Regions from separate parts of the Lysinibacillus sp. COL-1 genome, predicted to be linked through region 1. Evidence: a T-box and tRNA genes for the amino acid it is inferred to sense, from the RefSeq annotation. Region 1 holds a T-box; the other regions hold tRNA genes.
The links. A T-box is a leader RNA that pairs with one kind of tRNA and senses whether it is charged. The one in region 1 lies ahead of serS (serine--tRNA ligase), so its partner is inferred to be a tRNA-Ser.

Region 1 (7,369 bases):
GCAGGCGCTGTAGCCGTTATGGCATTAGAAAGGGTACCTTCAGATATTCGTAAGGCAGGTGGCGTTGCACGTATGGCTGATCCTCGTATTGTGGAGGAAGTAATGGCGGCTGTAACCATTCCTGTTATGGCAAAGGCACGTATAGGGCATATCGTTGAAGCACGCGTTTTAGAGGCAATGGGGGTTGATTATATTGATGAAAGTGAAGTTTTAACACCAGCAGATGAAGAATACCATTTATTAAAAAGTGATTACACAGTACCGTTTGTGTGCGGCTGTCGTGATTTAGGTGAAGCAGCCCGTCGTATCGGAGAAGGCGCGTCAATGCTACGAACAAAAGGTGAACCAGGAACAGGGAATATAGTGGAGGCAGTTCGACATATTCGCAAAGTAAATGCTCAGGTACGTAAAGTAGTGGGTATGACAGAAGATGAATTAATGACGGAGGCAAAATTACTGGGGGCTCCTTTCGAATTATTAAGAGAAATTAAACGTCTTGGTCGTTTACCAGTAGTAAATTTTGCGGCAGGTGGTGTTGCTACGCCAGCCGATGCTGCATTAATGATGGAGCTTGGAGCTGATGGCGTTTTCGTGGGCTCTGGTATTTTCAAATCCGAAAATCCAGAAAAATTTGCACGTGCTATTGTGGAGGCGACTACCCACTATAAAGACTATAAGCTAATTGCTGAAATATCTAAAGAGCTCGGTGTACCAATGAAGGGTATTGATATTGCACAGCTTGGGCAAAACGAGCGTATGCAAGAGCGAGGCTGGTAAAATGAAACGAATTGGTGTTTTAGCATTACAAGGAGCAGTCCGTGAGCATGTCCAAATGTTAGAAGGGCTTGATTGTGAAGCGATTTTAGTAAAACAGAAGAAGGATTTAGTGAATCTCGATGGACTTGTACTACCTGGTGGGGAAAGTACGACAATGCGAAAATTGCTGGACCGTTTTGACCTACTAGAGCCAATCCGTGAACTTGCACAGCAAGGTTTACCGGTATTTGGGACATGCGCAGGATTAATTTTATTAGCCAATCAATTAGTGGATGACGAACCGCATTTAGCAGTTATGGATGTGACGGTAGCAAGAAATTCATTTGGACGTCAGATAGATAGCTTCGAAGTTCAACTGGATATTCCTAAAATAGGTGCACGTATTCCAGCAGTTTTTATTCGTGCACCTCATATTGAAGCGGTAGGTAAAGATGTTGATGTTCTCGCTCAGCATGACGGAAAAATAATTTTGGCGCAAGATGGTCATTTATTAGGTTGTTCGTTTCATCCTGAATTAACAGCAGATAAGCGAATTCTTGAATATTTTGTCTCCTCTATGGTATGACTTGCAAAATTTGTTTTCATATAGTACAGTATGGTTAAAATTTAAATAATTGAACACGATGATGGGAAGTAGTAGCAAGCACGTTTTTTTTAGAGAGTCAGCGGTTGGTGGAAGCTGATAAAAGCACTTGTGAATCCGTCCTGGAGTTGCACAGTCGAAGTGAGTGAAGTAGGCTGTAGCCGGCTGAAATGCCGTTATAAAATAAGTGGATTAGGCATACGCCTAGTCAATTAGGGTGGCAACGCGGGTAGCTCTCGTCCCTTTCCAGGGATGAGGGCTTTTTTGTGTTTATTTTGATGCAACAATTTCCCATCATTAAAGAAACTATTGGAGGTATGAATATGTTAGATATTAAACGTGTACGCGATAATTTCGCGGAAATTAAAGAAATGCTATTAACACGTAATGAAGATTTAGGTAACTTAGATGACTTTGAAGGCTTAGATGCAAAGCGTCGTGAATTAATTGCTAAAACGGAAGAATTAAAAGCAGAACGTAATAAAGTATCTGAACAAATTTCACTTATGAAGCGCAATAAGGAAAACGCAGATGAAGTCATTGCTCGTATGCGTCAGGTAGGCGATGAAATTAAAGAATTAGACAATCAATTAAATGATGTAGAAGAGCGCTTTAAAGATATGATGATGCGTTTACCAAACATTCCTCATGAATCTGTACCAGTAGGCACAACAGAGGACGACAATGTTGAGGAATATACTTGGGGTGAAATTCCAGCATTTGATTTTGATATTAAAGCACACTGGGATCTAGCGACAGATTTGAAAATTGTGGATTTTGAACGTGGCGCAAAAGTAACAGGTAGCCGTTTCTTATTCTACCGTGGTCTTGGAGCTCGTTTAGAACGTGCATTAATGACGTTCATGATGGATTTACATGCAGAAGAGCATGGCTATGAGGAAATGCTACCACCTGTCATTGTAAATCGTGATAGCTTAACAGGTACTGGACAGCTTCCAAAATTCGAGGAAGATGTATTCAAATTAGAAGAAACTGATTATTTCATGATTCCAACAGCAGAGGTTCCAGTAACGAACTTCTATCGTGATGAAATATTACCAGCTGAGGCTTTACCACAAGGTTTTGCTGCGTACAGTGCATGCTTCCGCTCAGAGGCAGGTTCTGCAGGACGTGATACACGTGGTTTAATCCGTCAACACCAATTCAATAAAGTAGAACTAGTTCGTTTTGTAAAACCAGAGGAATCATACGAACAGTTAGAGCTATTAACAGGTCATGCTGAAAGAGTACTGCAATTATTAGGATTACCATATCGTAAACTAAAAATGTGTACAGCCGATTTAGGCTTTACTGCAGCGAAGAAATATGATTTAGAAGTGTGGATTCCAGCACAAAACATGTACCGTGAAATTTCTTCTTGTTCTAACTTTGAGGATTTCCAAGCACGACGTGCAAATATCCGCTTCCGTCGTGAACCAAATGCAAAACCAGAGTATGTTCACACATTAAATGGTTCAGGTCTTGCCATTGGTCGTACAGTTGCGGCTATCCTGGAAAACTATCAACAAGCTGATGGAAGCGTAGTGATTCCTGAAGTTTTAAGACCTTATATGGGTGGTAAAGACGTAATCGCACCAAAATAAAAAACAAATAAAGGCTATTTTAGACCATCCTTTAGGGGAGAATCTAAAATAGCTTTTTTGCTTTTCCAAAATTGAAATCTCCCATGAAAGGTTTTGTAATTTTTTATAATCTAGCAAATTTAAATATATTAATTAGAAAGTGGCTTAACACCTGAAACAAGTACCGTTTTTGAAGTCATGCAATCAGGGAAATCCGTTTTAACCTATGGGCAACAGCTTACAACATTAGATGGTTTTAATTATTTATCGCTAAACTTATCCCATTATGGAGCAATGGAAAGCTATGGAGGTAATTGAATTCTCAAAGCATTTTTATGAAAGTAAGCAATTAAAATACTTAGATAATTTCCTGGGACATAAACTATCTTGAGATAATCATACGGCTTATCGTCTAGAAAGTTTCATTACGACTAACACTGAAATGAAGTCTCAACTTGAAAAGGCCAGTCTTAGCGCAAAGAAAAATGCTTCGATTTTATTAACAGGGGAACTAGAACAGAGAAAGATTTTATAGCACAAGTTCTTCATAATGAAAGTGGATGCTATACTAAGTAAATGAAGAAAGAAAAGGACAGTTACAGGAAGCTAATGGTGGAACGTTACTCATTGACCACCAGATGTATCTTTACAAGCAAAGTTATATCGAAGGTGAATGTGTTTTCAGACGATTAACTATTTAACCTTAATGTTCATTACCTATGAAGATGCTGTTGCTGCTACGACACAGTTCATATATATTGCTATTACTCTGAGGATAAAAAAGAAGGTGTCTCATTAGGAGGCACCTTCTTTAATTGATAGTCTCATTTTCCGAAGCTATACGTGCTTTTTTCTCAGCTTTTTTACGCTCTCGTAAAGCTTTAAAAAAATCGGTTAAGATTTGTCCACATTCATCTGCTAAGATTCCTTCAGATACTTCACATTCATGGTTAAAGCGTGCATCGTTTAATAAACGATAGAGTGAATCTACACAGCCTGCTTTGATATCTCTTGCACCATAGACAACACGTGGTACACGAGATTGCAAAATTGCACCTGCGCACATTGGGCAAGGTTCAAGCGTAACATAGAGTGTTGTTTTTTCGAGACGCCAGCTGCCGATTTTTTTACAAGCCTCTTGAATAACCATTAGCTCAGCATGTGTTGTTGCATTTTGTGTTGTTTCTCGTAAATTATGAGCTTTTGCAATAATTTCCCCATTATAAACAAGTACAGCACCTATAGGCACTTCCCCAAGTATAGCTGCTTTTTTGGCTTCTTCTAATGCTTGTTTCATAAATTGACGATCTGTTTCAAAAATATCCACTAAAAATCTCTCCTTATAAAGTAGTTTATCCTGCTTAATTGGTAATTGCTACTTTTAACTTTCTTTCAGCGGGTGTCAAGGAATCAGAAAGGAACGCTTTGTGTAAGCACAAAGCTAAATCTGAATGCAACTAGGCTTCGGTATAGTTGATTATTGACATTCCTAAAATAACCCTATATATTTATACATGAACACATGCTCATATATAAATATTTAAGAATGGGGTAAACTTTTATGGATGAAACATTAAAAAGTTCAAAAACACAAAAAATTGCAATTCAGCATTTAGATGAAGAGACATTATTTGTAGTATCTCAAACCTTTAAGGCATTGAGTGATCCGACTCGAATTCGCATTTTAAACTTACTATGTACAGATGAACATTCAGTCAACGACATTGCTGAAATTTTAGATTTAGGCCAATCGACTGTTTCTCATCAATTACGTTTTTTAAAAAATTTACGCTTAGTGAAATTTCGAAGAGAGGGAACAACCTTGTATTATTCTAAGGATGACGATCACATTATGAATTTATTGAAGCAAGCTATTGAGCATGCGACACATAATTAAATGAAATGGAGGAATACAAATGGGACATCAACACGATCACGGTCATGATCATACACATGGTGCAAATAAAAAGGTGTTATTACTGTCGTTTATTATTATTACAGGCTATATGATAGTAGAGGCAATTGGTGGTTTTTTAACGAATAGCTTAGCTCTTTTATCAGACGCAGGTCATATGTTAAGTGACTCTATCTCTTTAGGTATTGCGATGTTAGCCTTTATGTTTGGAGAAAAGGCGGCTAGCTATAGTAAAACGTATGGTTATAAACGATTTGAAATTTTAGCTGCTGTATTAAATGGTATTACATTAATAGGGATAGCATTATTTATTTTCTATGAAGCGTTTAAACGCTTTGCCAATCCGCCTGAAGTAGCTACTTCAGGAATGCTTATTATTAGTACGATTGGTTTGTTCATTAATATTTTAGTGGCTTGGATTATGCTGCGTGGCAGTGACACAAAAGATAATTTAAATATGCGTGGCGCTTTTTTACATGTACTTAGCGATATGCTAGGGTCTGTAGGGGCAATTGTTGCGGCTTTATTAATTATGTTTTTTGGCTGGGGCTGGGCAGATCCACTTGCGAGCGTAATTGTTGCTTTATTAGTAGTAAGAAGTGGCTACTATGTCACAAAGGCTTCAATCCATGTCTTAATGGAAGGAACACCTTCAAATGTAGATGTTCAGGAGATTATTCAACTAATAGAACAGACGGATGGAATAAAAAGTATCCATGATCTACACATCTGGACAATTACTAGTGGAACGAATGCATTGTCCTGTCATGCGGTTGTCAATGAACAGTTAAAAATAGCTGATGGTGAGCATATTCTACGAAAAATTGAACATAATCTTGAGCATAAGGGTATTAAGCATGTAACCATTCAATTAGAAACGGCATCACATCAACATGAAAATACAATTTTATGCCAATTTAAAAATGATCATGAGCATCATCATGAATAGAAAAAATTTTTATCGTTTGCATACCCTTCTTGGGTATAGTATTATGAAGTTGAGATAGGAGGGGTAGAATGGAAGACACAGTAAAAGATGATGTTTGTCATACAGAGGGAGCTACGTCTTGTCGAAAAAGTCATCACCCTGAGCGTGTGAAAAAGGATTTAACAACGCGCTTAAATCGTATTGAAGGCCAAATTCGCGGCATTAAAGGAATGATTGATAAAGACGTTTACTGTGATGATATTATTACGCAACTATCTGCTACACAGTCCGCATTGAATAGTGTGGCAAAAATATTATTAGAAGGTCACTTAAAGGGTTGTGTTGTAGATCGTTTATCAGAGGGCGATGAAGCGGTTTTAGATGAGTTAGTAGTAACGATTCAAAAGTTAATGAAAAAATAAATATAAACCATATTAAAAGGAGAGATTTTATTATGCAAAACGTAACGTTAAATGTACAAGGAATGTCATGTGGTCATTGTGTAAGTGCAGTTGAAAAAAATGTTGGTGCTTTAGCTGGTGTTGAACAAGTAAAAGTTAATTTAGCAGATGGTTTAGTTGATGTTGCATTTGATGATGCACAGGTATCCATTGATCAAATTAAAGAGACAATTGATGATCAAGGCTATGATGTAAAATAGTAGTTGCAGAGTGCTCCTGTAGCACTCTCTTATTTTCAAAATTATATACCCCCTGTTGGTATAAGGAGAGGTGAAAGGTAAATGAGTTCTGATATAAAAGAAGCGAATTTGCAAATTACAGGCATGACGTGTGCAGCCTGTGCCACTCGTATAGAAAAAGGCTTAAATAAAATGGATGGGGTAGAACAAGCGACGGTTAATTTAGCGCTAGAAAAATCATCTATTAAGTATGACTCAAAAAAGCTAACTGAAGAAGATTTTGAAAAGAAAATAGAAGCACTAGGTTATGGTGTTGTTAAACAAAAGACTGAGCTTGATATTACGGGTATGACATGTGCAGCTTGTGCGACTCGCATTGAAAAAGGGTTAAATAAGCTAAGTGGTATTTCTTCTGCCAATGTTAACCTAGCACTGGAAAAAGCGGTGATTGAGTTTAATCCATCAGAAGTGTCCATGGCAGATATCATTGCAAAGGTAGAGAAGTTAGGCTATGGTGCTCATCAAAAGGCAGATGAGCAGGAAACAGTGGATTACCGTGAAAAAGCCATTAAACAGCAACAACGGAAATTTATTTTTTCGGCTATTCTTTCTTTACCATTGCTTTGGACGATGGTCGGCCATTTTTCCTTTACGTCATTTTTATATGTGCCAGAATTCCTTATGAATCCATGGGTCCAAATGCTATTGGCTACTCCTGTGCAATTTATTATCGGTAAGCAATTTTATGTAGGTGCCTATAAAGCATTACGCAATGGCAGTGCAAATATGGATGTACTTGTGGTCATGGGGACATCAGCAGCTTATTTCTATAGTGTCTATCAAGCAATTGTGACGATAGGATCACATCATGGTCCACATCTTTATTTTGAAACGAGTGCAGTTTTAATTACATTAATTTTATTAGGTAAATTATTTGAAGCAA
Region 2 (7,369 bases), on a different contig from region 1:
ATATTATAATTTTTATTAATTTTACTTTAAATGGGGCGACTGATGGGAATCGAACCCACGAATGCCGGAACCACAATCCGGTGCGTTAACCACTTCGCCACAATCGCCATAAAATTAATTGGCAGGGGCAGTAGGAATCGAACCCACACCAAAGGTTTTGGAGACCTCTATTCTACCGTTGAACTATGCCCCTATAATAATAAAACTGGTGGAGGGGGACGGATTCGAACCGCCGAACCCTAAGGAGCGGATTTACAGTCCGCCGCGTTTAGCCACTTCGCTACCCCTCCGGGAATACATGGTGCCGGCGATAGGAGTCGAACCCACGACCTACTGATTACAAGTCAGTTGCTCTACCAACTGAGCTACACCGGCAAAAAAACATGATGGGTCAGGACGGAATCGAACCGCCGACACTTAGAGCTTCAATCTAATGCTCTACCAACTGAGCTACTGACCCTTGTTATTAAAATAAATGGCGGTCCCGACCGGGATCGAACCGGCGATCTCCTGCGTGACAGGCAGGCATGTTAACCGCTACACCACGGGACCATTTGGTTGCGGGGGCCGGATTTGAACCAACGACCTTCGGGTTATGAGCCCGACGAGCTACCACTGCTCCACCCCGCGATAATCATATACTATTGTAAAAATAATGGTGGAGGATGACGGGCTCGAACCGCCGACCCTCTGCTTGTAAGGCAGATGCTCTCCCAGCTGAGCTAATCCTCCATCTGGGTATTTAAATGGTGACCCCTACGGGATTCGAACCCGTGTTACCGCCGTGAAAGGGCGGTGTCTTAACCACTTGACCAAGGGGCCAACTTTTGGAATAAATCAAAGTGCTGGCGGAGAGTAAGGGATTTGAACCCTTGAGACAGTGTTAACCGCCTACACGATTTCCAATCGTGCTCCTTCGGCCACTCGGACAACTCTCCAAGAATGGCTCCGAAGGCAGGACTCGAACCTGCGACAACCTGATTAACAGTCAGGTGCTACTACCAACTGAGCTACTTCGGAATAATTTTAGTATATAGCCTAGCGACGTCCTACTCTCACAGGGGGAAGCCCCCAACTACCATCGGCGCTAAAGAGCTTAACTTCCGTGTTCGGTATGGGAACGGGTGTGACCTCTTTGCCATCATCACTAGACTATTTGAAAGACAATACTTATTATAACATATTTTATCAAAATTACAAGTATATTATAATATTTTTTATTCTTTCAAAACTGGATAAACGTACATTGAATGGTTCAAACATTTTGGTTAAGTCCTCGATCGATTAGTATTCGTCAGCTCCATGTGTCACCACACTTCCACCTCGAACCTATCTACCTCATCGTCTTTGAGGGATCTTACTTACTTGCGTAATGGGAAATCTCATCTTGAGGGGGGCTTCATGCTTAGATGCTTTCAGCACTTATCCCGTCCACACATAGCTACCCAGCGATGCCTTTGGCAAGACAACTGGTACACCAGCGGTGTGTCCATCCCGGTCCTCTCGTACTAAGGACAGCTCCTCTCAAATTTCCTACGCCCACGACGGATAGGGACCGAACTGTCTCACGACGTTCTGAACCCAGCTCGCGTACCGCTTTAATGGGCGAACAGCCCAACCCTTGGGACCGACTACAGCCCCAGGATGCGATGAGCCGACATCGAGGTGCCAAACCTCCCCGTCGATGTGGACTCTTGGGGGAGATAAGCCTGTTATCCCCGGGGTAGCTTTTATCCGTTGAGCGATGGCCCTTCCATGCGGAACCACCGGATCACTAAGCCCGTCTTTCGACCCTGCTCGACTTGTAGGTCTCGCAGTCAAGCTCCCTTGTGCCTTTACACTCTACGAATGATTTCCAACCATTCTGAGGGAACCTTTGGGCGCCTCCGTTACCTTTTAGGAGGCGACCGCCCCAGTCAAACTGTCCGCCTGACACTGTCTCCTGCCCCGCTAAGGGGCATGGGTTAGAATTTCAATACAACCAGGGTAGTATCCCACCGACGCCTCCTTCGAAGCTGGCGCTCCGAGATCTCTGGCTCCTACCTATCCTGTACAAGTTGTACCAAAATTCAATATCAGGCTACAGTAAAGCTCCACGGGGTCTTTCCGTCCTGTCGCGGGTAACCTGCATCTTCACAGGTACTATAATTTCACCGAGTCTCTCGTTGAGACAGTGCCCAGATCGTTACGCCTTTCGTGCGGGTCGGAACTTACCCGACAAGGAATTTCGCTACCTTAGGACCGTTATAGTTACGGCCGCCGTTTACTGGGGCTTCAATTCGCAGCTTCGCTTGCGCTAACCACTCCTCTTAACCTTCCAGCACCGGGCAGGCGTCAGCCCCTATACGTCACCTTACGGTTTTGCAGAGACCTGTGTTTTTGCTAAACAGTCGCCTGGGCCTATTCACTGCGGCTCTCATGCGCTTGCACGCTCAAGAGCACCCCTTCTCCCGAAGTTACGGGGTCATTTTGCCGAGTTCCTTAACGAGAGTTCTCTCGCACACCTTAGGATTCTCTCCTCGACTACCTGTGTCGGTTTGCGGTACGGGCACCTCTCACCTCGATAGAGGCTTTTCTTGGCAGTGTGAAATCAGGAACTTCGTCCATACGGACTCGCCATCACAGCTCAACGTTACAGTGTGCGGATTTGCCTACACACACGCCTTACTGCTTGGACGCGCATAACCAACAGCGCGCTTACCCTATCCTACTGCGTCCCCCCATTTCTCAAACGGTGAGGAGGTGGTACAGGAATATCAACCTGTTGTCCATCGCCTACGCCTATCGGCCTCGGCTTAGGTCCCGACTAACCCTGAGCGGACGAGCCTTCCTCAGGAAACCTTAGTCATACGGTGGACGGGATTCTCACCCGTCTTTCGCTACTCATACCGGCATTCTCACTTCTAAGCGCTCCACCAGTCCTTCCGGTCTGACTTCAACGCACTTAGAACGCTCTCCTACCACTGACATCGTAGATGTCAATCCACAGCTTCGGTGAATCGTTTAGCCCCGATACATTTTCGGCGCAGCGTCACTCGACCAGTGAGCTATTACGCACTCTTTAAATGATGGCTGCTTCTAAGCCAACATCCTGGTTGTCTGTGCAACGCCACATCCTTTTCCACTTAACGATTACTTTGGGACCTTAGCTGGTGGTCTGGGCTGTTTCCCTTTTGACTACGGATCTTATCACTCGCAGTCTGACTCCCGTGTATAAATATCTGGCATTCGGAGTTTGTCTGAATTCGGTAAACCGGGATGGCCCCCTAGTCCAAACAGTGCTCTACCTCCAGTATTCTCATCACGAGGCTAGCCCTAAAGCTATTTCGGAGAGAACCAGCTATCTCCAAGTTCGATTGGAATTTCTCCGCTACCCACACCTCATCCCCGCACTTTTCAACGTGCGTGGGTTCGGGCCTCCAGTAAGTGTTACCTTACCTTCACCCTGGACATGGGTAGATCACCTGGTTTCGGGTCTACGACCACGTACTATTTCGCCCTATTCAGACTCGCTTTCGCTGCGGCTCCGCCTTCTAAAGCTTAACCTCGCACGTAATCGTAACTCGCCGGTTCATTCTACAAAAGGCACGCTATCACCCATTAACGGGCTCTAACTACTTGTAGGCACACGGTTTCAGGATCTCTTTCACTCCCCTTCCGGGGTGCTTTTCACCTTTCCCTCACGGTACTGGTTCACTATCGGTCACTAGGTAGTATTTAGCCTTGGGAGATGGTCCTCCCGGATTCCGACGGAATTTCACGTGTTCCGCCGTACTCAGGATCCACTCAGGAGAGAACGAACTTTCGACTACAGGGCTTTTACCTGCTCTGGCGGACCTTTCCAAGTCGCTTCATCTAACTCGCTCTTTTGTAACTCCGTATTGAGTGTCCTACAACCCCAAGAGGCAAGCCTCTTGGTTTGGGCTCTTCCCGTTTCGCTCGCCGCTACTCAGGGAATCGATTTTTCTTTCTCTTCCTCCAGGTACTTAGATGTTTCAGTTCCCTGGGTCTGCCTTCAAGACGCTATGTATTCACGTCAAGATACTACGCGATTAAACGTAGTGGGTTCCCCCATTCGGAAATCTCCGGATCAAAGCTCACTTACAGCTCCCCGAAGCATATCGGTGTTAGTGCCGTCCTTCTTCGGCTCCTAGTGCCAAGGCATTCGCCGTGCGCCCTTAATAACTTAACCAAGTTATTAAGCCTATAAAAAACTTAAAAAATAAATGTGTTTGTTACAATTTCAATGTCGTTTTATCCAGTTTTCAAAGAACAAAGCTACTGCCTGCTTATACATCTCGCAGCTTTGCGACGAAAGCGTAGCGACAGGAGCACATAATTAGAAGTAATTCATTCAAGAAGAATGAACCTTCAAAACTGAACGCAAAACGTAATCTTACAAACCCTAGGTTTGTATTCCGAAATAATCCTTAGAAAGGAGGTGATCCAGCCGCACCTTCCGATACGGCTACCTTGTTACGACTTCACCCCAATCATCTATCCCACCTTCGGCGGCTGGCTCCAAAAGGTTACCTCACCGACTTCGGGTGTTACAAACTCTCGTGGTGTGACGGGCGGTGTGTACAAGGCCCGGGAACGTATTCACCGCGGCATGCTGATCCGCGATTACTAGCGATTCCGGCTTCATGTAGGCGAGTTGCAGCCTACAATCCGAACTGAGAACGACTTTATCGGATTAGCTCCCTCTCGCGAGTTGGCAACCGTTTGTATCGTCCATTGTAGCACGTGTGTAGCCCAGGTCATAAGGGGCATGATGATTTGACGTCATCCCCACCTTCCTCCGGTTTGTCACCGGCAGTCACCTTAGAGTGCCCAACTAAATGATGGCAACTAAGATCAAGGGTTGCGCTCGTTGCGGGACTTAACCCAACATCTCACGACACGAGCTGACGACAACCATGCACCACCTGTCACCGTTGCCCCCGAAGGGGAAACTATATCTCTACAGTGGTCAACGGGATGTCAAGACCTGGTAAGGTTCTTCGCGTTGCTTCGAATTAAACCACATGCTCCACCGCTTGTGCGGGCCCCCGTCAATTCCTTTGAGTTTCAGTCTTGCGACCGTACTCCCCAGGCGGAGTGCTTAATGCGTTAGCTGCAGCACTAAGGGGCGGAAACCCCCTAACACTTAGCACTCATCGTTTACGGCGTGGACTACCAGGGTATCTAATCCTGTTTGCTCCCCACGCTTTCGCGCCTCAGTGTCAGTTACAGACCAGATAGTCGCCTTCGCCACTGGTGTTCCTCCAAATCTCTACGCATTTCACCGCTACACTTGGAATTCCACTATCCTCTTCTGCACTCAAGTCTCCCAGTTTCCAATGACCCTCCACGGTTGAGCCGTGGGCTTTCACATCAGACTTAAGAAACCACCTGCGCGCGCTTTACGCCCAATAATTCCGGACAACGCTTGCCACCTACGTATTACCGCGGCTGCTGGCACGTAGTTAGCCGTGGCTTTCTAATAAGGTACCGTCAAGGTACAGCCAGTTACTACTGTACTTGTTCTTCCCTTACAACAGAGTTTTACGAACCGAAATCCTTCTTCACTCACGCGGCGTTGCTCCATCAGGCTTTCGCCCATTGTGGAAGATTCCCTACTGCTGCCTCCCGTAGGAGTCTGGGCCGTGTCTCAGTCCCAGTGTGGCCGATCACCCTCTCAGGTCGGCTACGCATCGTCGCCTTGGTGAGCCGTTACCTCACCAACTAGCTAATGCGCCGCGGGCCCATCCTATAGCGACAGCCGAAACCGTCTTTCAGTGTTTCACCATGAGGTGAAACAGATTATTCGGTATTAGCCCCGGTTTCCCGGAGTTATCCCAAACTATAAGGTAGGTTGCCCACGTGTTACTCACCCGTCCGCCGCTAACGTCGAAGGAGCAAGCTCCTTCTCTGTTCGCTCGACTTGCATGTATTAGGCACGCCGCCAGCGTTCGTCCTGAGCCAGGATCAAACTCTCCATAAAAGAAATTTGAATAGCTCAAATTGTTTTGCTGGCATCATTTTGATGTCCAAAATTTTGTTTTGTTCATTAACCGAAGTTAGTTACTAAAAACTTTATTGATTACGTTTTGCTTGTTCAGTTTTCAAGGTTCATTATTCGAGTCGTTTTTCAGCGACTTCTTAATATTAACATCTCGCTCAAATCATGTCAACTACTTTTTTGAAAAAGTTTTTTATGTTTTTCATCGAGCATTTCGTTATGTCTTAGCGACAATTAATATAATACAATACCAAGATATCATTCGTCAACTACTTTTCTAAAAAAATATCGAGGTATTTTTAAATACCTCGATTACAAGCATACTACAGTCATTGCCCCATTTCTAGTGCCTCTTTATTGACCTTGTAATGACGGTGAAATATCATCTCATTTTTTGCAGCAATTGGTTCTATTTGAATATAGCCTTTATCCACTAAATATTCGACAAACACTTCTAAATCTACTGAGTAATTCATGAGCTCATGATGGTCATGCAATTCCTGAATCGTCCACATGTCTTTCGTTTGCATAACTTCTAATATATGCTGTGCACCATCACGTGTACGAGAATGAATTAAAAACTCACTTGCTAAAAACAATAATTCTAAGCGCTTTTCTATTGGCTCATTACTCGTCACTAGCTCTTCATACAGCTTGTAGATAGCAGGCTCTATTTTTTTCACTTGTGCCCAAACAGTAACTTCAGGGTATAGTCCGCTATCTATAATAGAAAGACGACCCAAATGATGTAATGAATCGACTACGTGATTATAAGCATCCAAGTAACTTCCTTTATCGAAGTATTCTTTCCCCTCCAGATATCTGCGAATTAACTTTGAGAATTGGATGCCTGTTTTAATTTTACGACCGCTATACGGGAATTCTTGCAATTCTATTTTTAATTTATGCAAAAATTCATTACGATCAAATAACACCCTTCCAAAGAAAATCCAATCGACTACCTTCTTATTAGAACCGATGAGCAACCATTTTCGTATTAACTTCTCTGTAACTGTATGTAGAGCTACTTTATTTCCTTCATATAAGTAATGTTTCGAAAAGACTGGCTGCTCTGCTTCTTTTACGATAATTAATAAAACTGTATCAAATGTATCTGTAACGTTACTATGTTCCTCACGCTTCTCCACTAAAATTACGCCTAATGTATTCGACTGACTCGCACGTTCTTGGTAGATTGGACGCAATACCTGCTCCATGTTCAGCCCCCCTTTATTCATATAGGTTCTCTTGTTCCGTTAAAAATTCGACATACTCTAAAAGTATTCCTTCTTTCATTCATCTCAAAGCTAAAATACTTCGCCCTTATATGTTATAGTAGATTTTAGATTGGGAGGCAAGATGAAA
Region 3 (7,369 bases), on a different contig from region 1:
AAATAATGCCATCTTTATTTAGCAAACAGCAGTTACAGCAATACATGATGCAGTTTTTAGGCATCGTGCGAAACGTTAATGACTTGCAGCATTTTATTCAGCAATTACCCTCCTTACAATCACTTCTTTATACGAATCTAAAGGGTCTAGAACAAGCTGAATTGGAACTATTTATGATGCATGTTGTTGCAACATTAATGGCACATGCTGCAATTACACGAACGGAAACGCGTGGTGCTCATATTCGTACGGATAAATTAGAAATGGACGCACACTGGGCAAGTCGTTGGATTATTTTTTCGCAAGGCCAAATGAAAGTGAGGAACTCATTGTATGAATATCATCAAACTCGAGGAAATGCTCAAGCAATTTTTTAATGAGGATTTAGGTGATGGGGATTTATCGAGTGAATATATCTTTTCAGCTGAACAGCAGGGATCATTTTCTTTTTATGCTAAAGAAAATGGGGTTTTCTGCGGGGCGCTCATTATTGAGTATGGCTTTCACTTACTCGATCGATCAATAAAAATCCAACTTCTAAAAAAAGATGGAGAGACAGTAAAGACCGGTGATGTGCTTGCTGTGGTAAAGGGACCCTTACAAAAATTATTAATAGGTGAGCGCGTTATATTAAATCTTATTCAGCGTATGTCCGCTATTGCGACAGCGACCCATCATGCCGTTCGAGAAACAGCTGGTACGCATGCGAAAATATGTGATACGCGTAAAACCATGCCTGGATTGCGTATGTTGGATAAATATGCTGTTAGAATCGGTGGTGGCTTTAATCATCGTAATGGCCTGTATGATGCCATCATGCTAAAGGATAACCACATTGCCTTTGCTGGTAGCATTACAAAAGCTGTTCAGGCTGCTAGAGCAAAAGTCGGTCATACTGTAAAAATCGAAGTGGAAATTGAAACAAAGGACCAGCTAGAAGAAGCCATCATTGCTGGAGCAGATATTATTATGTTTGATAACCGTAGTCCAGAAGAAATAGGAGCATGGCTTCCCACTGTCCCTTCTTCTATTGTGACAGAGGCATCAGGAGGCATCACACTTGAAAATTTAAAGGCCTATGCACAATCAGGTGTTCAGTTTATTTCACTTGGTTCATTAACGCATTCCGTTAAAGCCTTTGACATTAGTGCACTCGTTCAAATGAAAGGAGATCATTCCCTTGTCCATAACTAGTTTATTACAACAAACGACACTACTTCCAGAGCATTACCGGGCATTATCCGTAAAGGAAATGGAATCTCGTATTTTATCAATAAAGCAAAAATTAGGATCTAAACTATTTATACCAGGACATCATTATCAAAAAGATGAAGTCATTCAATTTGCAGATGCAACTGGTGATTCCCTACAGTTAGCTCAATTATCTGCCGCAAACAAGGAAGCTGAGCATATCGTATTTTGCGGTGTGCATTTTATGGCTGAAACTGCTGATATGCTGACAACGAAGCAGCAACATGTCTATTTACCAGATATGCGTGCAGGTTGTTCAATGGCTGATATGGCTGATATTTATCAAACAGAACAAGCATGGCCGATTCTTCAGCAACTCTTTGGTGATACAATTATCCCGCTAACTTATGTCAATTCAACTGCTGCCATTAAAGCCTTTACGGGAAGACATGGTGGTGCCTGTGTCACTTCATCGAATGCTAAGGAGCTTGTTCAATGGGCATTTACACAAAAACAGCGTATTTTCTTTTTACCTGACCAACATTTAGGAAGAAATACTGCCTATGATTTAGGTATTCCACTTAAAAATATGGCTGTTTGGAATCCCCATAAGAATATACTTGAAACAAATGAGCCGCTTGAGAACATTCAGGTTATTCTATGGAAAGGTCATTGCTCTGTACATGAAGGATTTACGGTTCACCATACGGAGGTCGTTCGCAAAGAACATCCAACTATGCAAATTATTGTTCACCCTGAATGCAGTCGTGAAGTTGTAGCAGCTGCTGATGATGCAGGTTCCACAAAATACATCATTGAGACAATCAATCGTGCACCAAGCGGATCGGCATGGGCTATTGGAACAGAAATGAATCTTGTCAATCGCATAATGAAGCAGCATCCAGATAAACATATTATCTCTTTAAATGAAAATTTTTGTCCTTGCTTAACAATGAATCGCATTGACCTTCCCCATCTGTTGTGGAGCTTAGAAAGTATTGAGCAGGGGCAACCACATAACCGTATCCAAGTAGATGAATATACTACAGCTGAAGCACTTAGCTCTCTCGAAAGAATGCTAGCACGAGGATAATTAGGTTGCTTTAAAAGCAGAGATGGTGTAAAAAAACGTCTCTGCTTTTTATGTTCATATAACATCTATTTTGAATAGCTTAAACAACTGCCATTTTCAAATGCATCATCATCGATCCAATCAAAGAATATCCATCTATTGCTGAAATTGACATGGCTTTATGCTCTATGCTACTGTCGATTTGGAGGTGAAAATAAATGGCTTTTCAATCGAAAAATATTTTTATCAATTTACCAGTGAAAGATCTAAACAAATCCATCAACTTCTTTAAGGAACTAGGCTTTGAGTTCAATCAACAATTTAGCGATGAGACTACAGCCTCAATGATTATTAGTGAAAATATCTTCGCATTAATGATGGTGGAAGAACGATTCAAAGGGTTTAGTAAGAAGGAAATTACAAATACTGCTACGTCTGCAGAAGCAATTTTATGTCTATCTGCTGAAAATCGAGAGCAAGTAGATCAATTAGTAAATAAGGCACTGGCCTCCGGTGGTAAATCTTATAGTGAACCCCAAGATCATGGGTTTATGTATGGCTGGGGATTTCAGGATGTAGATGGGCATATCTGGGAAGTAGTTTATATGGATGAAAATGCATTGAATCAAGAGTAATATTTATATCTATGAATATGAAAAAACAGTAGATGCGTGTGCATCTACTGTTTTTTAGTATGACCCGTACGGGATTCGAACCCGTGTTACCGCCGTGAAAGGGCGGTGTCTTAACCACTTGACCAACGGGCCAATGGCGGAGAAGGAGGGATTTGAACCCTCGCGCCGGTTACCCGACCTACACCCTTAGCAGGGGCGCCTCTTCAGCCTCTTGAGTACTTCCCCACATAAAAATGGCTCCGAAGGCAGGACTCGAACCTGCGACAACCTGATTAACAGTCAGGTGCTACTACCAACTGAGCTACTTCGGAATAATAATGGGCCTAAATGGACTCGAACCATCGACCTCACGCTTATCAGGCGTGCGCTCTAACCAGCTGAGCTATAGGCCCTTGGAGCGGGTGATGGGAATCGAACCCACGACATCAGCTTGGAAGGCTGAGGTTTTACCATTAAACTACACCCGCATAAATGGTGGGTCAGGACGGAATCGAACCGCCGACACTTAGAGCTTCAATCTAATGCTCTACCAACTGAGCTACTGACCCATTTCGTCCATGCTAAGCTTATTTTCTTTTGCTTTTCATATCTTCTTATGAAAATAATGGCGGTCCCGACCGGGATCGAACCGGCGATCTCCTGCGTGACAGGCAGGCATGTTAACCGCTACACCACGGGACCATTTGGTTGCGGGGGCCGGATTTGAACCAACGACCTTCGGGTTATGAGCCCGACGAGCTACCACTGCTCCACCCCGCGATAATTTTATACGGTTTCGAGTTTTTAAAGCACCATTTATAAAGATTTAAAACTGGAGGAGGTAGAGGGATTCGAACCCCCGCGCGGTGTTACCCGCCTGTCGGTTTTCAAGACCGATCCCTTCAGCCAGACTTGGGTATACCTCCGTTGCAATATATAAATGGTGGACCTTGCAGGACTCGAACCTGCGACCGGACGGTTATGAGCCGTCTGCTCTAACCAACTGAGCTAAAGGTCCTTTAAGATGGCGGCAGAGGGGATCGAACCCCCGACCTTACGGGTATGAACCGTACGCTCTAGCCAGCTGAGCTACGCCGCCAGGATCTTTATACTGGTTAATTTATTATGGTGGAGCCTAGCGGGATCGAACCGCTGACCTCCTGCGTGCAAGGCAGGCGCTCTCCCAGCTGAGCTAAGGCCCCATAATTTCTTTGGAAATGGTCGGGAAGACAGGATTCGAACCTGCGACCCCTTGGTCCCAAACCAAGTGCTCTACCAAGCTGAGCTACTTCCCGTTCTTTTTGGCGCGCCCGACAGGAGTCGAACCCATAACCTTCTGATCCGTAGTCAGACGCTCTATCCAATTGAGCTACGGGCGCATTAAAAATGGTGCCGAGGACCGGAATCGAACCGGTACGGTAGTCACCTACCGCAGGATTTTAAGTCCTGTGCGTCTGCCAGTTCCGCCACCCCGGCACATTTGGAGCGGAAGACGAGGTTCGAACTCGCGACCCCCACCTTGGCAAGGTGGTGTTCTACCACTGAACTACTTCCGCATGTGCATAAGTTTTTTTATCTGGCAATGAAATAATGGTGCGGGTGAAGGGAGTCGAACCCCCACGCCTTGCGGCGCTAGATCCTAAGTCTAGTGCGTCTGCCAATTCCGCCACACCCGCTTATTATTATTTAAAAATGGTGAGCCATGAAGGACTCGAACCTTCGACCCTCTGATTAAAAGTCAGATGCTCTACCAACTGAGCTAATGGCTCTAAAAAAATGGTGCCGGCTATAGGAATCGAACCCACGACCTACTGATTACAAGTCAGTTGCTCTACCTGCTGAGCTAAACCGGCATATGGTGGAGGATGACGGGCTCGAACCGCCGACCCTCTGCTTGTAAGGCAGATGCTCTCCCAGCTGAGCTAATCCTCCTGGGTATTATGCCTAGCGACGTCCTACTCTCACAGGGGGAAGCCCCCAACTACCATCGGCGCTAAAGAGCTTAACTTCCGTGTTCGGTATGGGAACGGGTGTGACCTCTTTGCCATCATCACTAGACTTGCACATGGATGTGCTGGCTTCTGCGTTGCAACATGGATGTTGCGTTCTTAGCAGAAGTTCCTTTATATCAGCTTCAAAATAAATGGTGTCTTGAAGCTCTCTTTTTTGAAAGAGTTGTTCTTTCAAAACTGGATAAACGGTTCATTGAATGGTTCAAACATTTTGGTTAAGTCCTCGATCGATTAGTATTCGTCAGCTCCATGTGTCACCACACTTCCACCTCGAACCTATCTACCTCATCGTCTTTGAGGGATCTTACTTACTTGCGTAATGGGAAATCTCATCTTGAGGGGGGCTTCATGCTTAGATGCTTTCAGCACTTATCCCGTCCACACATAGCTACCCAGCGATGCCTTTGGCAAGACAACTGGTACACCAGCGGTGTGTCCATCCCGGTCCTCTCGTACTAAGGACAGCTCCTCTCAAATTTCCTACGCCCACGACGGATAGGGACCGAACTGTCTCACGACGTTCTGAACCCAGCTCGCGTACCGCTTTAATGGGCGAACAGCCCAACCCTTGGGACCGACTACAGCCCCAGGATGCGATGAGCCGACATCGAGGTGCCAAACCTCCCCGTCGATGTGGACTCTTGGGGGAGATAAGCCTGTTATCCCCGGGGTAGCTTTTATCCGTTGAGCGATGGCCCTTCCATGCGGAACCACCGGATCACTAAGCCCGTCTTTCGACCCTGCTCGACTTGTAGGTCTCGCAGTCAAGCTCCCTTGTGCCTTTACACTCTACGAATGATTTCCAACCATTCTGAGGGAACCTTTGGGCGCCTCCGTTACCTTTTAGGAGGCGACCGCCCCAGTCAAACTGTCCGCCTGACACTGTCTCCTGCCCCGCTAAGGGGCATGGGTTAGAATTTCAATACAACCAGGGTAGTATCCCACCGACGCCTCCTTCGAAGCTGGCGCTCCGAGATCTCTGGCTCCTACCTATCCTGTACAAGTTGTACCAAAATTCAATATCAGGCTACAGTAAAGCTCCACGGGGTCTTTCCGTCCTGTCGCGGGTAACCTGCATCTTCACAGGTACTATAATTTCACCGAGTCTCTCGTTGAGACAGTGCCCAGATCGTTACGCCTTTCGTGCGGGTCGGAACTTACCCGACAAGGAATTTCGCTACCTTAGGACCGTTATAGTTACGGCCGCCGTTTACTGGGGCTTCAATTCGCAGCTTCGCTTGCGCTAACCACTCCTCTTAACCTTCCAGCACCGGGCAGGCGTCAGCCCCTATACGTCACCTTACGGTTTTGCAGAGACCTGTGTTTTTGCTAAACAGTCGCCTGGGCCTATTCACTGCGGCTCTCATGCGCTTGCACGCTCAAGAGCACCCCTTCTCCCGAAGTTACGGGGTCATTTTGCCGAGTTCCTTAACGAGAGTTCTCTCGCACACCTTAGGATTCTCTCCTCGACTACCTGTGTCGGTTTGCGGTACGGGCACCTCTCACCTCGATAGAGGCTTTTCTTGGCAGTGTGAAATCAGGAACTTCGTCCATACGGACTCGCCATCACAGCTCAACGTTACAGTGTGCGGATTTGCCTACACACACGCCTTACTGCTTGGACGCGCATAACCAACAGCGCGCTTACCCTATCCTACTGCGTCCCCCCATTTCTCAAACGGTGAGGAGGTGGTACAGGAATATCAACCTGTTGTCCATCGCCTACGCCTATCGGCCTCGGCTTAGGTCCCGACTAACCCTGAGCGGACGAGCCTTCCTCAGGAAACCTTAGTCATACGGTGGACGGGATTCTCACCCGTCTTTCGCTACTCATACCGGCATTCTCACTTCTAAGCGCTCCACCAGTCCTTCCGGTCTGACTTCAACGCACTTAGAACGCTCTCCTACCACTGACATCGTAGATGTCAATCCACAGCTTCGGTGAATCGTTTAGCCCCGATACATTTTCGGCGCAGCGTCACTCGACCAGTGAGCTATTACGCACTCTTTAAATGATGGCTGCTTCTAAGCCAACATCCTGGTTGTCTGTGCAACGCCACATCCTTTTCCACTTAACGATTACTTTGGGACCTTAGCTGGTGGTCTGGGCTGTTTCCCTTTTGACTACGGATCTTATCACTCGCAGTCTGACTCCCGTGTATAAATATCTGGCATTCGGAGTTTGTCTGAATTCGGTAAACCGGGATGGCCCCCTAGTCCAAACAGTGCTCTACCTCCAGTATTCTCATCACGAGGCTAGCCCTAAAGCTATTTCGGAGAGAACCAGCTATCTCCAAGTTCGATTGGAATTTCTCCGCTACCCACACCTCATCCCCGCACTTTTCAACGTGCGTGGGTTCGGGCCTCCAGTAAGTGTTACCTTACCTTCACCCTGGACATGGGTAGATCACCTGGTTTCGGGTCTACGACCACGTACTATTTCGCCCTATTCAGACTCGCTTTCGCTGCGGCTCCGCCTT
Region 4 (7,369 bases), on a different contig from region 1:
CCATCGCAATGTCACTTGTAGGATTCCCGAGCTCCATAGCCTCTGCTAACCGCTCAAACATTTGCTGTTCTAGCTCTTGCATCGCCTGATATTGTTGCTCTGTCATATTCATAAGCTTAGCATTCGAAGCATCCACTGTGCCTTCTCCATATTTCGCACGAATTTCTTGTCCGTATTGCTTTTCATTATATTCGATTAACCTTTCTTTAAAACCTTTAAATTTTTCTTCATTGGACATCGGTTGTTCCCCCTCAATGGATTGTATTGTTTTTTCTACCGTCTGTAAGATTGTTACAAGCTGTTCCTGGCGTTGAAGCAAAGCTGCTCTATGTGTTTTTAGCGCCTCTGCATGTTGAAAATTTGGCGCCTTAATAATCGCTTGAATCGTCGCAAGTTTCATATCTAATGCACGATAAAATAAAATCTGCTGTAGCATATCGACCTCCAATTGGCCATAGAATCGATACCCTGCCTCATTTGTTCTGGCTGGCTTCAGCAACCCAATTTCATCATAATAACGCAATGTTCTCGTGCTAACACCCGACAATTGAGAAAGCTCCTGAATGGAATATTCCATGTGCTCACCTCCTCTAATGCTACTGTAAACTTTGACGCAACGTTAAGGTCAAGACAAAATAAAAAATATTAATCGAACTATAATCATCCTTTCAGAATATATAATTCCATAAAAATCTATAATCTGAGTTTTTATACACCGATATGAATAATAAATATTTCACAGGAACGTGATAGGATGAAGTGCCCAAATTGTCACCATAAGAGTCATACAAAACAAGTACTAACTTTGCCTTCTCCATCCCTCTTTACAGTATGCTTGACCAATTTGGATGGATTGCTAAGCCACTTTCAGCAAATGAAGTTCGTGCTGTTGCGAATGTTTATGAAAACAGTCAACTATCTATTATTGAAACAGAATCCACTAACGAAGCAGACGCTATACTAGCTGGTCAATTCGTGTAAGCATTCCGTTTGTATTATGAGATGGCACTCAATGAGGGTGATTTTTATTGGATTGCTGATATGCTTGCACTTGGCAGTTCAGCTTATCAAAAATTAGAGAAATATAGTAATGAAATTACATATTACTTCTATTTAAAACAATGGGGTATAAGATGTACAATTTTCAAATGGTCAATACTATGTGGATATGAACGAAACGTGTGATTTTTATGATGCACAAGAAAATTATCAATTCTATGATTGCTATAAGACCTATACTGTTACAATAGATGATTATGGTGCTTTTAAAATTGCCCATATTACTATTCACTAATAAGGTCTTTTACAATCGTAAAATAAGCAAGGAAAAAATAAACTATCGCGAGATACTCTTATTTCGCAATAGTTCGTTTCTTCTGCATTGTTTTGGTAGTTTAAAAATGATCCAGCTATCTTACTGTTCATTGATTCGCATATTTCCCATGCCACACTATGTGATGATAATTCTTTTTATCTGTGTCGCCCTCTGTATTAATAAACAACACCCTCGCATGTTCGTCTAGCTGTAGGTCGAGTATTAAATCTTTGTAGTGTTCATTAGTCATTAATTCATAAAAGCAACCAAACGGAGCCGCTCCTGATTCTCCTGCTATAATACGTGAGTCTGAAGCCAATGGATTTGCAAGAACGCGCATTCCTGTTGCTGCTATTTCTTCCCCACAGGAGATGCTTATTTTTATATGGGCTTTTAAAAGTTGCCAAGCCTGTGGATTAGGTTCACCGCAAGCAAGGCCCGCCATTATGGTTTTCATCTCTCCACCAACAGTTACATATTGCTCAGTACCTGCCTTAAAGCTCTCATAATAACAATTAGCAACATGTGGCTCAACTAACACAAATGTAATATCCTGCTCATAATATTGTTGTAAAAAAGCTACTACTGCCCCTGCAAATGACCCAACACCAGCTTGTAAAAATACATGTGTCGGAGCTTGCTGCATCTGTTCAACGATTTCATGTACAAGTGTTGTGTAGCCTTGCATAATCCATAATGGTATTTCTTCGTAGCCATCCCACATCGTATCCTGAATCAGGACCCAGCCATTTTCTTGTGCTAGCTGCGAGGAATAACGCACGGTTTCATCATAATTCATTGTCGTTATTTCAGCATAGGCTCCTTCTTTTTTAATATGCTGTAAACGTTCATCGGCACTGCCAGCTGGCATATATATTCGCGCTTGATACCCCAGTTCACGAGCCGCCCATGCCACACCACGACCATGGTTACCATCTGTTGTTGAAATAAAGGTTAAATTACCTATCTGCGCTTTTACTTCTGATGATTTTAATTGTTCAAACGATAGTTCCTCTATATTTTTCTGGAGTCTATTGGCAACATACTGCGCAATTGCATAAACTCCGCCTAATACTTTAAATGCGTTTAAGCCAAATCGATAGGATTCGTCTTTTACCAAAATTTTTTCTACACCCATCCATGAAGCAAGTGAATCAAGATGATGGAGAGGTGTCTTTTCAAATTGCTCATATGTACGTAGAAATTGCCCCACTTTCTTTACTTGTTCCAATGTAAAATATGGCAGTAAAGCTGTTCCGTCATTTGCTTTATCCAGCTGATTGTGCACCCACTTTAATTTTTCATTCATTCCTATCCCTCCTTTATCATTAGCTTAGTCCATCTAGCTTCAAAATACAAAATTATACAATACAGAACTTACATTTGTCTAAGTTCCTTGTTATGCGTTTATGATCCCCTACGGAAAAGGGAGAAAAATTTCTTAACTTCCTATATAATTAACAAGCCTTCACAGATTCGATGTTCTGTGAAGGCTTCATTTTTATAGTAACTATGTTATCAAATCAATTAAAAAGTGCAGTAGATGTAATTCATCTACTGCACTTAGTATGACCCGTACGGGATTCGAACCCGTGTTACCGCCGTGAAAGGGCGGTGTCTTAACCACTTGACCAACGGGCCAATGGCGGAGAAGGAGGGATTTGAACCCTCGCGCCGGTTACCCGACCTACACCCTTAGCAGGGGCGCCTCTTCAGCCTCTTGAGTACTTCCCCACATAAAAATGGCTCCGAAGGCAGGACTCGAACCTGCGACAACCTGATTAACAGTCAGGTGCTACTACCAACTGAGCTACTTCGGAATAATAATGGGCCTAAATGGACTCGAACCATCGACCTCACGCTTATCAGGCGTGCGCTCTAACCAGCTGAGCTATAGGCCCTTGGAGCGGGTGATGGGAATCGAACCCACGACATCAGCTTGGAAGGCTGAGGTTTTACCATTAAACTACACCCGCATAAATGGTGGGTCAGGACGGAATCGAACCGCCGACACTTAGAGCTTCAATCTAATGCTCTACCAACTGAGCTACTGACCCATTTCGTCCATGCTAAGCTTATTTTCTTTTGCTTTTCATATCTTCTTATGAAAATAATGGCGGTCCCGACCGGGATCGAACCGGCGATCTCCTGCGTGACAGGCAGGCATGTTAACCGCTACACCACGGGACCATTTGGTTGCGGGGGCCGGATTTGAACCAACGACCTTCGGGTTATGAGCCCGACGAGCTACCACTGCTCCACCCCGCGATAATTTTATACGGTTTCGAGTTTTTAAAGCACCATTTATAAAGATTTAAAACTGGAGGAGGTAGAGGGATTCGAACCCCCGCGCGGTGTTACCCGCCTGTCGGTTTTCAAGACCGATCCCTTCAGCCAGACTTGGGTATACCTCCGTTGCAATATATAAATGGTGGACCTTGCAGGACTCGAACCTGCGACCGGACGGTTATGAGCCGTCTGCTCTAACCAACTGAGCTAAAGGTCCTTTAAGATGGCGGCAGAGGGGATCGAACCCCCGACCTTACGGGTATGAACCGTACGCTCTAGCCAGCTGAGCTACGCCGCCAGGATCTTTATACTGGTTAATTTATTATGGTGGAGCCTAGCGGGATCGAACCGCTGACCTCCTGCGTGCAAGGCAGGCGCTCTCCCAGCTGAGCTAAGGCCCCATAATTTCTTTGGAAATGGTCGGGAAGACAGGATTCGAACCTGCGACCCCTTGGTCCCAAACCAAGTGCTCTACCAAGCTGAGCTACTTCCCGTTCTTTTTGGCGCGCCCGACAGGAGTCGAACCCATAACCTTCTGATCCGTAGTCAGACGCTCTATCCAATTGAGCTACGGGCGCATTAAAAATGGTGCCGAGGACCGGAATCGAACCGGTACGGTAGTCACCTACCGCAGGATTTTAAGTCCTGTGCGTCTGCCAGTTCCGCCACCCCGGCACATTTGGAGCGGAAGACGAGGTTCGAACTCGCGACCCCCACCTTGGCAAGGTGGTGTTCTACCACTGAACTACTTCCGCATGTGCATAAGTTTTTTTATCTGGCAATGAAATAATGGTGCGGGTGAAGGGAGTCGAACCCCCACGCCTTGCGGCGCTAGATCCTAAGTCTAGTGCGTCTGCCAATTCCGCCACACCCGCTTATTATTATTTAAAAATGGTGAGCCATGAAGGACTCGAACCTTCGACCCTCTGATTAAAAGTCAGATGCTCTACCAACTGAGCTAATGGCTCTAAAAAAATGGTGCCGGCTATAGGAATCGAACCCACGACCTACTGATTACAAGTCAGTTGCTCTACCTGCTGAGCTAAACCGGCATATGGTGGAGGATGACGGGCTCGAACCGCCGACCCTCTGCTTGTAAGGCAGATGCTCTCCCAGCTGAGCTAATCCTCCTGGGTATTATGCCTAGCGACGTCCTACTCTCACAGGGGGAAGCCCCCAACTACCATCGGCGCTAAAGAGCTTAACTTCCGTGTTCGGTATGGGAACGGGTGTGACCTCTTTGCCATCATCACTAGACTTGCACATGGATGTGCTGGCTTCTGCGTTCTTAGCAGAAGTTTCTTTATGTATCTTGTTTTGAAGTTGTTTACCTGTCCTTCAAGACAAGAATTATTGTATAACGTTTTCTCACATTGTGCAATACTTTTTTATAAAAAAAAGAAATTATTACTTTTTGAAGTTATTTTTGCTAAGTAAGAGAAAATATTGCCCTGCAAAATATTATAACAATTGTTGTTTCAAAAGAAAACAATTATTTTATTTCACCTATTTTCTTAGCTTATAATCTATTTCTAAACAAGGAAAGGGTATAGAAAACCCTTCACTTGTTGTTTCATTAAATAGTTAAAAGCTCTTGTTTCAATCTTAGAATTTCTTCAAATGTTGTGGAAGCTCCAAAAGATAGTCTAAAAAATTGGCGTGCTGCTTCCAAAGAGTAACCCATTGATAAAATGGCTTTCGTTCCAGATTCACTATGAATATCACATGCACTACCCGTCGAAATACAGATTCCTGCCTCATTTAACTTTAAAAGAACATATTGTCCCTCTATTTTATCCATCATTACGCCACAAATAGTAGGCAATTGTTGGTTACATTCTATTAATTGGCATGTTTCAGGCAAATTGTTTTTCAAAAATCTTCTTAAAGTCTCATAATGTTGTCTTTCATATTGATAGTTTTCAATTGCTGCCGCAAAGGCTACAATTGCTGGTGTATCTAATGTGCCGCCTCTTAAACCCCTCTCATGAGTCACACCCGGTGTTAAGGCAGGTACTCGGAGCGCAGGATTCAGATAGACAGCACCACACCCCTTTGGTCCACCTATTTTATGAGCTGAGATTGTGATGGCATCTACTCCACTTGGTATAGCAAGCTTCCCAAATGATTGTACACAGTCAATATGGCTGAAAACATCAGATTTTTTAGCCATCTCTATTATTTTCTCTACAGGCTGAATAGCACCAATTTCAGAATTGACATGTTGAATTGTAATCAAAGCCGTATCTTTGCGGATTGCTTGCTGTAATTGTTCAAGGTCAATCCATCCATCCATCTGTAAAGGCAATTTTGTCACTATAAAACCCATTTTCTCAAGCGTATTCAATGCTGCATGCACAGACGTATGCTCAGCTTGAGATGAAATAATGTGTTTTCCTTTTTTAGAGGCTAGCGCTAATGACAAGATAGCCAGGATATTTCCTTCTGTCCCGCTCCCTGTAAAAATAATACCGTCACTATTTACGCCTAAAGCATTGGCTACAACCTCTCTTGATTGCTGGACAAAATAATAGGCTTGTCCTCCTAAATCATGAAGACTTGCACTATTTCCATAATAACGCTGTGCTACCTCTACATAAGCTGCAAGAGCCTCCTTCGTCATCGGTGATGTCGCAGCATAATCCATATAAATCATTGTCTTCTCCCTCTCTAGTTCATCAAGTCTTGTTTTCTTTTTTATTTTATGTAAAGATAAGTGTCAAGACAACTGTAAAGAGGGTATAACTATGGATGTAAAGGCAGATGTCCTTATAATCGGCAGTGGAATTGCTGCACTTCAAGCTGCTTTACTGCTCGAAGAACATTTTCAAGTACAAATTGTTACAAAATCATCTCTTTATATGAGTAGTTCTTATCGTGCACAAGGTGGCATCGCTGCTGTTACAAGTGAGAAAGATCATATTGAACACCACATTGCTGATACATTGAAAGCTGGAGAATATCATCACGAGAAAAAACATGTTACTACACTCATAGAAGATGGCACTAAAATCATGCAGAAATATTTAAAGACTGGTCTCCCTATCGATCGTCATGTTGATGGAAAACCGGCTCTAGGACTCGAAGGGGCACATAGTCATCATCGTATTCTACATGCAGGTGGTGATCGTACTGGTCAAATTTTCATAGATTACTTACTTCATAAACTTTCGCCTAAAACAAAGGTGAATTGTTATGAAATGGCTTATGAGCTTTTACGGAATACAGATGGTGACTGCATAGGCGCACTTACCAAAGGACAAAAAGGCATTACACGCTATTTGGCCCATCATGTCATTTTAGCGACAGGTGGTGCAGGTGCACTCTATTCAAGCACATCTAATTGTCCAACCAATACAGGTGACGGCATCGCGTTAGCATTTCGCGCAGGTGCTGCCATCAGTGATATGGAATTTATGCAGTTCCACCCTAGTCTGCTTTGGTGTGAAAATGAGGCGAAGGGATTAGTTTCCGAAGCTGTTCGAGGTGCTGGTGGCATCTTTGTCGATGCACAGCGTCAGCCCATTATGACAGGCTTACATGCCCAACTTGACTTAGCACCAAGACATATTACGGCACTTGCACTTTTTAAAAAACGTGCTGCTGGTGAGGAGACGTTTATTGATATTACTAACATTCAAAATTTTGAAGTGAAATTCCCAACAATTGCTCAGCTTTGCTATGACAATCAAGTTTATTTACAAGATGGCTTAATTCCTGTAGCTCCAGGAAGTCATTTCTTAATGGGGGGCGTTATTGCTGATG

Region 2: it has a tRNA-Ser gene. The T-box ahead of serS (serine--tRNA ligase) is inferred to sense a tRNA for this amino acid. The anticodon was not compared.
Region 3: it has a tRNA-Ser gene. The T-box ahead of serS (serine--tRNA ligase) is inferred to sense a tRNA for this amino acid. The anticodon was not compared.
Region 4: it has a tRNA-Ser gene. The T-box ahead of serS (serine--tRNA ligase) is inferred to sense a tRNA for this amino acid. The anticodon was not compared.

What each region holds. Positions count from the first base shown of each region.
Region 1 is NZ_JCAWSJ010000002.1:405,888-413,256, forward strand. Features, by position in the region: gene pdxS (pyridoxal 5'-phosphate synthase lyase subunit PdxS) at 1-777, shown strand, start outside; gene pdxT (pyridoxal 5'-phosphate synthase glutaminase subunit PdxT) at 779-1,342, shown strand; T-box leader at 1,392-1,607, shown strand; gene serS (serine--tRNA ligase) at 1,684-2,964, shown strand; gene tadA (tRNA adenosine(34) deaminase TadA) at 3,755-4,270, opposite strand; gene AC6BKE_RS02520 (ArsR/SmtB family transcription factor) at 4,505-4,840, shown strand; gene AC6BKE_RS02525 (cation diffusion facilitator family transporter) at 4,860-5,807, shown strand; gene AC6BKE_RS02530 (metal-sensitive transcriptional regulator) at 5,876-6,208, shown strand; gene copZ (copper chaperone CopZ) at 6,241-6,447, shown strand; gene AC6BKE_RS02540 (heavy metal translocating P-type ATPase) at 6,529-7,369, shown strand, end outside.
Region 2 is NZ_JCAWSJ010000003.1:552,135-559,503, reverse strand. Features, by position in the region: tRNA gene AC6BKE_RS07115 (tRNA-His) at 32-107, opposite strand; tRNA gene AC6BKE_RS07110 (tRNA-Trp) at 120-193, opposite strand; tRNA gene AC6BKE_RS07105 (tRNA-Tyr) at 207-290, opposite strand; tRNA gene AC6BKE_RS07100 (tRNA-Thr) at 300-375, opposite strand; tRNA gene AC6BKE_RS07095 (tRNA-Phe) at 388-460, opposite strand; tRNA gene AC6BKE_RS07090 (tRNA-Asp) at 477-552, opposite strand; tRNA gene AC6BKE_RS07085 (tRNA-Met) at 556-630, opposite strand; tRNA gene AC6BKE_RS07080 (tRNA-Val) at 657-732, opposite strand; tRNA gene AC6BKE_RS07075 (tRNA-Glu) at 748-822, opposite strand; tRNA gene AC6BKE_RS07070 (tRNA-Ser) at 847-938, opposite strand; tRNA gene AC6BKE_RS07065 (tRNA-Asn) at 944-1,020, opposite strand; rRNA gene rrf (5S ribosomal RNA) at 1,037-1,152, opposite strand; rRNA gene AC6BKE_RS07055 (23S ribosomal RNA) at 1,265-4,192, opposite strand; rRNA gene AC6BKE_RS07050 (16S ribosomal RNA) at 4,435-5,986, opposite strand; gene AC6BKE_RS07045 (nucleotidyltransferase-like protein) at 6,334-7,221, opposite strand.
Region 3 is NZ_JCAWSJ010000004.1:3,438,660-3,446,028, forward strand. Features, by position in the region: gene nadB (L-aspartate oxidase) at 1-377, shown strand, start outside; gene nadC (carboxylating nicotinate-nucleotide diphosphorylase) at 334-1,194, shown strand; gene nadA (quinolinate synthase NadA) at 1,181-2,284, shown strand; gene AC6BKE_RS25210 (VOC family protein) at 2,482-2,898, shown strand; tRNA gene AC6BKE_RS25215 (tRNA-Glu) at 2,959-3,030, opposite strand; tRNA gene AC6BKE_RS25220 (tRNA-Ser) at 3,033-3,123, opposite strand; tRNA gene AC6BKE_RS25225 (tRNA-Asn) at 3,133-3,209, opposite strand; tRNA gene AC6BKE_RS25230 (tRNA-Ile) at 3,217-3,290, opposite strand; tRNA gene AC6BKE_RS25235 (tRNA-Gly) at 3,292-3,365, opposite strand; tRNA gene AC6BKE_RS25240 (tRNA-Phe) at 3,371-3,446, opposite strand; tRNA gene AC6BKE_RS25245 (tRNA-Asp) at 3,504-3,579, opposite strand; tRNA gene AC6BKE_RS25250 (tRNA-Met) at 3,583-3,657, opposite strand; tRNA gene AC6BKE_RS25255 (tRNA-Ser) at 3,711-3,803, opposite strand; tRNA gene AC6BKE_RS25260 (tRNA-Ile) at 3,819-3,895, opposite strand; tRNA gene AC6BKE_RS25265 (tRNA-Met) at 3,903-3,976, opposite strand; tRNA gene AC6BKE_RS25270 (tRNA-Ala) at 4,004-4,079, opposite strand; tRNA gene AC6BKE_RS25275 (tRNA-Pro) at 4,096-4,172, opposite strand; tRNA gene AC6BKE_RS25280 (tRNA-Arg) at 4,180-4,256, opposite strand; tRNA gene AC6BKE_RS25285 (tRNA-Leu) at 4,265-4,353, opposite strand; tRNA gene AC6BKE_RS25290 (tRNA-Gly) at 4,359-4,433, opposite strand; tRNA gene AC6BKE_RS25295 (tRNA-Leu) at 4,469-4,553, opposite strand; tRNA gene AC6BKE_RS25300 (tRNA-Lys) at 4,571-4,646, opposite strand; tRNA gene AC6BKE_RS25305 (tRNA-Thr) at 4,655-4,730, opposite strand; tRNA gene AC6BKE_RS25310 (tRNA-Val) at 4,734-4,809, opposite strand; rRNA gene rrf (5S ribosomal RNA) at 4,820-4,935, opposite strand; rRNA gene AC6BKE_RS25320 (23S ribosomal RNA) at 5,101-7,369, opposite strand, start outside.
Region 4 is NZ_JCAWSJ010000004.1:3,431,099-3,438,467, forward strand. Features, by position in the region: gene AC6BKE_RS25075 (MerR family transcriptional regulator) at 1-577, opposite strand, end outside; gene AC6BKE_RS25080 (diaminopropionate ammonia-lyase) at 1,422-2,624, opposite strand; tRNA gene AC6BKE_RS25085 (tRNA-Glu) at 2,885-2,956, opposite strand; tRNA gene AC6BKE_RS25090 (tRNA-Ser) at 2,959-3,049, opposite strand; tRNA gene AC6BKE_RS25095 (tRNA-Asn) at 3,059-3,135, opposite strand; tRNA gene AC6BKE_RS25100 (tRNA-Ile) at 3,143-3,216, opposite strand; tRNA gene AC6BKE_RS25105 (tRNA-Gly) at 3,218-3,291, opposite strand; tRNA gene AC6BKE_RS25110 (tRNA-Phe) at 3,297-3,372, opposite strand; tRNA gene AC6BKE_RS25115 (tRNA-Asp) at 3,430-3,505, opposite strand; tRNA gene AC6BKE_RS25120 (tRNA-Met) at 3,509-3,583, opposite strand; tRNA gene AC6BKE_RS25125 (tRNA-Ser) at 3,637-3,729, opposite strand; tRNA gene AC6BKE_RS25130 (tRNA-Ile) at 3,745-3,821, opposite strand; tRNA gene AC6BKE_RS25135 (tRNA-Met) at 3,829-3,902, opposite strand; tRNA gene AC6BKE_RS25140 (tRNA-Ala) at 3,930-4,005, opposite strand; tRNA gene AC6BKE_RS25145 (tRNA-Pro) at 4,022-4,098, opposite strand; tRNA gene AC6BKE_RS25150 (tRNA-Arg) at 4,106-4,182, opposite strand; tRNA gene AC6BKE_RS25155 (tRNA-Leu) at 4,191-4,279, opposite strand; tRNA gene AC6BKE_RS25160 (tRNA-Gly) at 4,285-4,359, opposite strand; tRNA gene AC6BKE_RS25165 (tRNA-Leu) at 4,395-4,479, opposite strand; tRNA gene AC6BKE_RS25170 (tRNA-Lys) at 4,497-4,572, opposite strand; tRNA gene AC6BKE_RS25175 (tRNA-Thr) at 4,581-4,656, opposite strand; tRNA gene AC6BKE_RS25180 (tRNA-Val) at 4,660-4,735, opposite strand; rRNA gene rrf (5S ribosomal RNA) at 4,746-4,861, opposite strand; gene AC6BKE_RS25190 (cysteine desulfurase family protein) at 5,181-6,251, opposite strand; gene nadB (L-aspartate oxidase) at 6,352-7,369, shown strand, end outside.